2 regions of the Mesorhizobium sp. M0048 genome follow, and region 2 is predicted to be linked to the other one. Evidence: riboswitches for the same ligand, from Rfam matches in the RefSeq annotation. Region 2 holds a riboswitch; the other holds the start of a gene.
What was found. Region 2 has a riboswitch for cobalamin ahead of NKJ84_RS05830 (CbtB domain-containing protein). Riboswitches for the same ligand answer to the same signal wherever they lie in the genome.

Region 1: linked by a shared signal. The riboswitch ahead of metE (5-methyltetrahydropteroyltriglutamate--homocysteine S-methyltransferase) and the one ahead of NKJ84_RS05830 (CbtB domain-containing protein) in region 2 are both predicted to bind cobalamin.

The regions. Positions count from the first base shown of each region.
Region 1 covers NZ_JAMYUV010000060.1:25,255-29,257, reverse strand. The annotation lists gene NKJ84_RS29185 (helix-turn-helix transcriptional regulator) at 1-579, shown strand, start outside; gene NKJ84_RS29180 (hypothetical protein) at 897-1,151, opposite strand; cobalamin riboswitch at 1,705-1,905, shown strand; gene metE (5-methyltetrahydropteroyltriglutamate--homocysteine S-methyltransferase) at 2,001-4,003, shown strand, end outside.
Region 2 covers NZ_JAMYUV010000004.1:56,756-60,758, forward strand. The annotation lists gene NKJ84_RS05815 (methyltransferase family protein) at 1-316, opposite strand, end outside; gene NKJ84_RS05820 (heparan-alpha-glucosaminide N-acetyltransferase) at 333-1,331, opposite strand; gene NKJ84_RS05825 (MFS transporter) at 1,577-2,776, shown strand; cobalamin riboswitch at 2,965-3,162, shown strand; gene NKJ84_RS05830 (CbtB domain-containing protein) at 3,199-3,378, shown strand; gene NKJ84_RS05835 (CbtA family protein) at 3,394-4,003, shown strand, end outside.

The DNA.
Region 1 (4,003 bases), on a different contig from region 2:
ATCAAGACGACTCTTGGCAGCCGCCAATATCCTATCGATGAAAAGGCGCGTGAATCGATTTTGCGTCAGTTGAAGGAACTTCATAATCTGCGTAGAAATAACACAAGCAGGCCATGGCTGTATTGTTGGAGCCTTGACAACAAAATACTCTTGATAAATCCGCAATATGTCCGCACCATTGAGCTTATCGGTGATGATGTAGAGGAGATGCCAGAGTATTATCATCCAGAAATCTATCGGGCTTTGGATGACTGGGATAAGGGTGAGGTTTCAGGAAAGCTGAAGAAAGAATGCGATGCCATCATCGCAGAGATGGGTGATCAGGAAGCCGTGCGCATGGCCTCCTATGTTCGCGTCACATATGACGACGGAGAAGATGAGTGGAACTTCTTGGATGAGGAAACCGCTACGACTTTCTTTGGATTGGAAGCTGCGACCTTTGACGTTCCCCAGTGTAGTTTCGCCGAAGTGGAGGAAGAAGGTTACTACCGAGCGCGATACGCCAACCTTGATCGCGTCGCGGTGATGGAGGTTCCAAGCGACCGTTATCACAGATTGACCGCGCCCGAGGAAGCTTAGAACCATCCACGAAGGGCGCATGTTACATCTCGACCTTGCGTGGTGCGTTTTCAGTACGAGATGACGTTAAGCGTAGGTAGTGGCAGGTAAGAGTGCTCGACCAGAAGCTCAACTGCCTCCTCAATATCGCTGCCGATGTGCCGCAGGACACGTCCACGGGAGCGTGGATAGGCGTGAAGTTCCTGCACTCCACGGTCCGCTCTCCCATCGCCGGTGTGTGCCCGACGCCATCTTGTGGACGAGGTTGGCCGCCTGCACCCGGTTGTATTCCGGCTTGCGGTCCGCCTGGGCGGTCCCCCGCGATGGCTATCTCCATGTCAATCGGCGCCGAACTTTGACTGCCCGCTGCTTTTGATGAATTTGGCGAGGTCCCGCGCATAATCACTCTTGGTCTTCTCCTTGAGGCCCTGTGTCGCGAACTTGTGGTCCAGCAGGGCAAACAGGTCCAAGTCCCCTTCCGCCTGTGGCGCTGGCTTGCCCTCACCGCCCGCGGCTTCCCAATTGGGGACCGCTTCTGCGCGCTGCACCGTGGCGATTGTCCGCCCAAGACGCATCACAAGATCGAACGCCAAACCGTGCGCGTGCACGACGATTTGCCGCTCAGGCCTCATTTGGACAGGACTTGAGCTGGCCCGGTGGTGAGCCGGGTTACCTTGAGCCGGTGGGCTGCGAACAAGCAGTGCGAGACATTGGCCTCGATCACTTCGCAACACGCCGCTGCGCCTGGCCTCGGTGTGCTCCCCCCGAAATCGTTGTGTCATATCACCGAGGGCATCACGGCCAACAGCTTCCACATGGGCAACAGCCTCGCCATTGAGCCGAATATGGTCGCGAGCAGATCACCAACGAAGCGGTCGGAACCTCGGAGCCGAAGTTCGACGCTGAGGTGGTTCGCATGATGCGCTAAGCAGCACCACGGCGCTTGCCGGTATGTTTGCTGCCGGCAGCCGACGAACTCCTATCCTCCTGGACAAGGGCGCCGTGCGTCATTGCTTTGATTTACCGGCCGCTCAAGGCTTCCACAGTTTTCGCTTTCGAGGCGACCTTTGGAACATGCCAACGGAAATTTAACATAACGACATAAACATTTCTTTATGCGACGTTGACAAAGAAGCGAACTGCTGTAATTGTCTCCCGCGTCGTGGTTCTCCGTACGGCGCTGCCGCAGCGGAGCTAAGAGGGAAGCCGGTGCGATGCCGGCGCTGCCCCCGCAACTGTTAGCGGCGAGCCAACCCCACTCATGTCACTGAGGCGAATAGCCTTGGGAAGACGGGTAGAGGCTATGACCCCGCGAGCCAGGAGACCTGCCACGGCGAATTACGTCCACGGGCGGGGTGTCTCGGTGGCCGCTGCAGCCTGGCGTTCGTGCCGGCCTGCTAGCGCCTTCCTTGTCACCGACGCCCCAACCATCGGGGTCTGGCATGACTGTCTCTCAGCAAATTCCTGTAGCAACGCTCGGCGTGCCCCGTTTCGGTCGTCGGCGAGAACTGAAATTCGCGCTTGAAAGCTACTGGTCCGGAAAATCGTCCGCTGCCGACCTTCTCACGACCGCGAAGGCGCTCCGTGCCGCTAGCTGGGAGGAGCAGCACGATCGCGGCGTGTCGAAAATACCGTCGAACGACTTCTCGCTCTACGACCATGTGCTCGACACCGCAGCCATGGTCGGCGCCGTTCCATCCCGTTACGGCTGGAATAGCGGCGAGGTTCCACTTGACATCTATTTCGCAATGGCGCGCGGCAACCAAGGTCAGACGGAGGATTGTGGGCACGGTGGTCACCAGCATGCGGCTCATCGGCCTGGCGTAACCGCGATGGAAATGACCAAGTGGTTTGACACCAACTATCACTACATTGTGCCGGAACTCAACGATGATCAGACGTTCGCCCTCTCGTCGACGAAACCGGTCGATTACTTCATCGAGGCTAAAGCTCTCGGCGTTCACACACGCCCAGTCATCCTTGGACCGATCACCTTCCTCAAGCTGGCGAAATCGCCTGCCGAAGGATTCGATCCCATCGCGCTCCTGCCCCGGCTGCTGCCCGTCTACGAGCAACTCCTGCAGAGGCTGAAGCTGTCTGGAGCCGACTGGGTGCAGATCGATGAGCCAGCGCTTGTCCTCGATCTGAACCCGAACGAACGAGCTGCGTTCGAATTCGCCTATGGCCAGCTGTCGAAAGCCGCCCCCGAGCTGAAGATCATGCTGGCTACCTATTTCGGGCCGCTGGGAGACAATCTCGAAACCGCGGTTTCTCTGCCCCTGGCCGGGCTGCATATTGATCTCGTGCGCGCTCCCGAGCAGCTGGAAACGGTGGGTCGGCTCGCACCGAAGGATCTGGTGCTCTCGCTTGGCTTGATCGATGGCCGCAACGTCTGGCGTGCGAACCTGCCCGCCATTCTCGACCGCATCAAACCGATCGTCGCCGGCTGGCCCTTGGACCGCGTCGAGATCGCGCCTTCTTGCTCGATGCTGCATGTGCCGATCGACATCCGCATGGAGACGGAACTCGACGCGGACATCAGGTCGTGGCTCGCCTTCGCGGCCCAGAAGACCGACGAGTTGGTGTTGCTTGCCCGGGCCCTGTCCCAAGGCAGGGATGCGGTGGCAGGCGCGTTGAAAGCGTCTGCCGAGGCTGCCGCCACTCGCGTGACATCCACGAAGATCCATGACCCGCTGGTTGAGGGGCGGATCGCCAGCATTGACGACAGCATGAAGCGACGAGAGAGCGCTTTTGCCGAGCGCTCCAGAGTCCAGGCCGGCACGCTCGGGCTGCCGCCGTTCCCGACGACGACCATCGGGTCCTTCCCGCAGACGCCGCAGGTACGCAGGGCGCGGGCCGCTCATGCGAAGGACCAGCTGAGCTATGTCGACTACGAGACCTTCCTGAAGAAGGAGATCGAGGCTGCAATTCGCTGGCAGGAAGAGATCGGGCTGGACGTGCTGGTGCACGGTGAGTTCGAACGAAACGACATGGTACAGCATTTCGGCGAGCAGCTGTCCGGCTTCGCCTTCACTCAGCATGCCTGGGTGCAGAGCTATGGGTCGCGTTACGTGGGCCCCCCCATCATCTTCGGCGACGTATCGAGGCCCAATCCGATGACGCTGCGCTGGTGGCAATTCGCCCAGTCGCTTACGGAAAACCCTGTGAAGGGAATGCTCACAGGCCCAGTGACCATTCTCAACTGGTCATTTGTTCGCGACGACGTACCCCGCTCCGAAGCATGCCGCCAGATCGCGCTCGCCATCCGCGACGAAGTGACGGATCTCGAATGGTCCGGCGCAAGGATGATCCAGATCGATGAGGCCGCGTTTCGCGAAGGATTGCCACTGCGCCAGTCTGATTGGAACGACTATCTCGACTGGGCTGTCGAATGCTTCCGGATCGCTTCAACGGGTGTAAAGGACGCGACTCAAATCCATACCCA
Region 2 (4,003 bases):
TCGGGTTGCGGCTGACGGCGAAGGGTCCGGTGGTCACCAGATGGTCAGGCACGCCGTTCGGGTTGAGCGTCGTCTTGGCGCGGATCATGGTGCGAATTGCCGTGAACCAGAGCGCGGCAACCGCCACCAACCCCACAAGGCCGGCGGCGAACAGGATGTCGCCGAGAAGATCGCCGATCCACGGCAGCGGATAGAACAGCCCTAGCGCGACGCTGACGATGATGGCGGCGATATAGATCAGCGGCGGCCATGGGATGTGCCCCAGCTTCGGCTGCCCAGGATTTTGCTGCACGGGTTTCGGGTGACTGTCGCTCATTATTGTCCTCCCTCGATTAGCGCGTTCCCAGTTCCGCCGCCTCGGCTTGGGCGGTGCAGGTGCCGGCGAGCTCGCCAATATGCGCCTTCCACTCCAGGGACTGGTCGTTGCTGTAGAGCCGGTCAAGCGAGGCTTCGCCCTGGAGAGTGTCCAGCATGCAGGCACAATAGCTGGAGCAGAACTCGGTGTCGCGTGCCTGCTCGCAGGATATCTGGCAGGATTTCAGAAAACTCACCTCCCTGGTTTCGGCCGGCGCCGGCATGAATTGCGAAAACAGCCAGACCGAGCCGATCAGCACAGGCTGATGGATCAAATAGAAGGCAAGGCTGTGCCGGCCGATGAAGACCAGCGGGTTTGCCCAGCGGCCGGGCGCCAAGGCCGACAGCCGCGTCAGTGCGCCGGAGGTGGCGGCGAGCTTGGTAACCGCGATGCCGGCAAGTACGGCGCCGAACCAGGGCAGCAGCGGAACGTAGTCATTGGAGCGCGGGTTGGTCGCCGACAGGCCGACCCACCACAAAGCCGGATGATCGAAAAGCTCGGATCGCAAGTAGAAAGGCGCGGCGATAACGAGGGCCGCCACGGCAAGCGTCAGCAGCGCCGGCAGCCGCAGGAACGCCAGGCCGAGCAAGCTGGCGAGCGCGATCTCGTGCAATATGCCGAAGAAGATGAAGCCGTCGGGCGTGGCGATGCGGGTGACCAGCGATATTGCGAGCGCTGCCCCGGCAACCATGGCGAAGCGCTTCCAGAAGCCGGTCCAGCGGATTTTTTTGCCATGGGCGAGATAGAGGCTGATGCCGACCAGGAACAGGAAGCTCGAGGCGATGCAGCGCGCGTAGATTTTCCACCAGCCGAAGGCGGTGAGGCCGGGATCGGTGTAGCCGAAGAATTCGAGGTCCCAGGTGAAATGATAGCTCGCCATGGCAAGCAATGCGATGCCGCGTGCAATGTCGATAGCGGCGATGCGCTTCGACTTCGGTTGATCCTGAACGGCTGCGCTCGGCGTGTCGATGCTCATTGGTCTCGCTGTCTTGGTTCAGCCCCGGCAAGACGACTATCACGGTTGCCACCGTCAAAAGAAGCAGGGCCTTGCTTTGCGTTGGTGACGGCGGCATCAGGGCTGCTTTAGGCCAGAGCCGGAAAGCCTTTGGCCGGCTTCGCTTTTTGCCGTGAAGGCGTCGGTTTCCTGTTACGCGGCCAGGAATCGCCGCGGCAGATTTGTGCTCCAACCCTGCTTCGGGCGATTCGGCTTCGGGGAACACAATGGCTACCCATGTGCGCCATCCGATCTGGCTTGCGGCCTTGCGGCCGGCGGATGCCCGCACCTTCGCCTCGCTCTATGCGGTCGAATCCTTCGCGCGCGCCACCGTGTCCAGCGTCATCCCGATCCAGGCCTATGAGATACTGCACAACGAGCAGATTGTTTCGATCCTCTACACGATCGTGGCGATGCTCGGCCTGTCGGCGACGCTGTTCATGCCGATGCTGATCGCCCGCTTTGCCCGGCGCTGGGTCTATACCGCCGGCGCCTGCCTGCTGGCCGCCGGCTCGCTGTTCTTCGTCACCCATACGCTGGCTGGCCAGGTGGTCGGCATGCTCTGCCGCATCGTCGGCGCCGGCGCGCTGGCGATCACGCTCAACCTTTACATCATGGACCATATCCGCAAGACCGATTTCATGCAGGCCGAGTCGCTGCGCATGGCGTGGTCGATGCTTGCCTGGACCACCGGGCCGACCCTCGGAATTTACCTCTACACGCGTTTCGGCATCTATGCCGCGCATGGCGCGGTGGCCGTCTTCGCCATGGCTTTACTGGCGCTGTTCTGGACTTACCGGCTTGGCGATAACCCGTCGATCCGCCCCGGCAAGACGCGGCCGGTCAATCCGCTGGCCAATATCGGCCGCTTCGTCGCGCAGCCAAGGCTGAGGCTGGCCTGGCTGATCGCTTTCGGCCGCTCCTGCTTCTGGACGACGTTCTTCGTCTATGGGCCGCTGTTCATGGTGATCACCGGCGAGGGCAAGCTCGCCGGCGGCCTCTTGGTTTCGGCCGGCAATGCGCTTTTGTTCATGGCCATCTTCTGGGGCAGGGCAGGAAAGCGTTTCGGCGGCCGGCGCACCATGACGTTCGCCTATTTCGCGATGTCGGCAACGCTGCTGGCGGCCGGCGCCGTCGGCGAGGCCGCACCGCTCATCACCGGCGCCTTGCTGCTTTGCGGTGCCTTCTTCACCATCGCGCTCGATGCGCTGGGCTCGACCGCCTTCATGCGCTCGGTGCGCTCGTATGAGCGGGCACAGATGGCGGCGGTCTACCGCACCTATCTCGACTTTTCCGAGCTGACGCCGCCGCTGGTCTATTCCGTGGTGCTGGCGTTCTTCGGCCTGGGCGCGGTTTTCGCGACACTCGGCCTGCTGGCGGCGATCTGCGGCTTCGTCACCTGGCGCTATCTGCCCAAATCGCTTTGATGTTCGAGCGCCGCATGGCGCTCGAACACCCAATTGTGGAAGCGGTGCAGTGCCGCATCGAACGCAGGCCGTTCTGTTTGACCGCGCAGATCGCGACGTCTGCGGCGCCAGTTCTCCGGTTTGGCGAGGCGGCGCATTCGCCACACGATCCGGCGGAATTTGGTTTGCCGGGCGCGGCGATTCTGCCTATAGTCGCTGATGTCGTCGGTTCCGTTTGGAACCAAGAGGGAATGCGGTGCGGGCGAAATTGTTTGCCCAATGCCGTGGCTGCCCCCGCAACTGTGTGCGGTAGTCCTCTCCATATGCCACTGAAGGTTCGCCTTCGGGAAGGTGGGGAAGGGCGCTGATCCGCGAGCCAGGAGACCTGCCGGCGACAGGAAACTGACTTCTATGCCCTCGGGTGGAGGGCGAAAGGACAAGACATGAATACCGCTTCCGTTTCGCTCGGCGCTTCCGCCTCCTCGCAGTCGCGTCTCCTGCAGCTGGCGCTTGCTGCATTCCTCGGCATTTTCGTCATGGGCTTTGTCGGCTTCTCGCATATCGATGCGGTCCACAATGCCGCGCACGACTATCGCCACTCGATGGGCTTTCCCTGCCACTGACAAGGGGCTGACATCATGACACTGTTTCGCAACGTCGTCTTCATCGCGGCGATCGCAGGGCTTGTGGCCGGCGTCGTTCTCGCCTGCATGCAGGCCTACGCCACCGTGCCGCTCATCCTGAAAGCGGAAGTCTACGAACAGGCCGGCGGCGGCCATGACCATGCCGCGGCACCTGCGGCACCGGCCGAAAACGCCGCCGGCACGATGGCTATGAGCAGCGCCGCGCCGGCACCGGCTGAAGCAATGGCTCCGGCTGAAGACGAAGGCTGGGCGCCGGCCGACGGCTTCGAGCGCTTTGGTTTCAGCGTCGTTGCCAATATCGTCACCGGCATTGGCTTCGCACTGGTCCTGGTCGCGGTTTCGGAATTCGCCGGCGGCATCGGCAATTGGCGCCAGGGCCTGTTCTGGGGCCTGGCCGGCTTTGCCGTGTTCACGCTGGCGCCCGGCCTCGGCCTGGCGCCGGAACTGCCGGCGATGCCGGCGGCCGACCTTGTCCAACGCCAGATCTGGTGGTGGGCAACAGTGGTGGCGACAGCGGCCGGTCTCGGCCTTATCGCCTTCCGCAGATCGCTGCCGCTGGCGATCCTTGCCGTGGCGTTGATCGTTGCGCCGCATATTGTCGGCG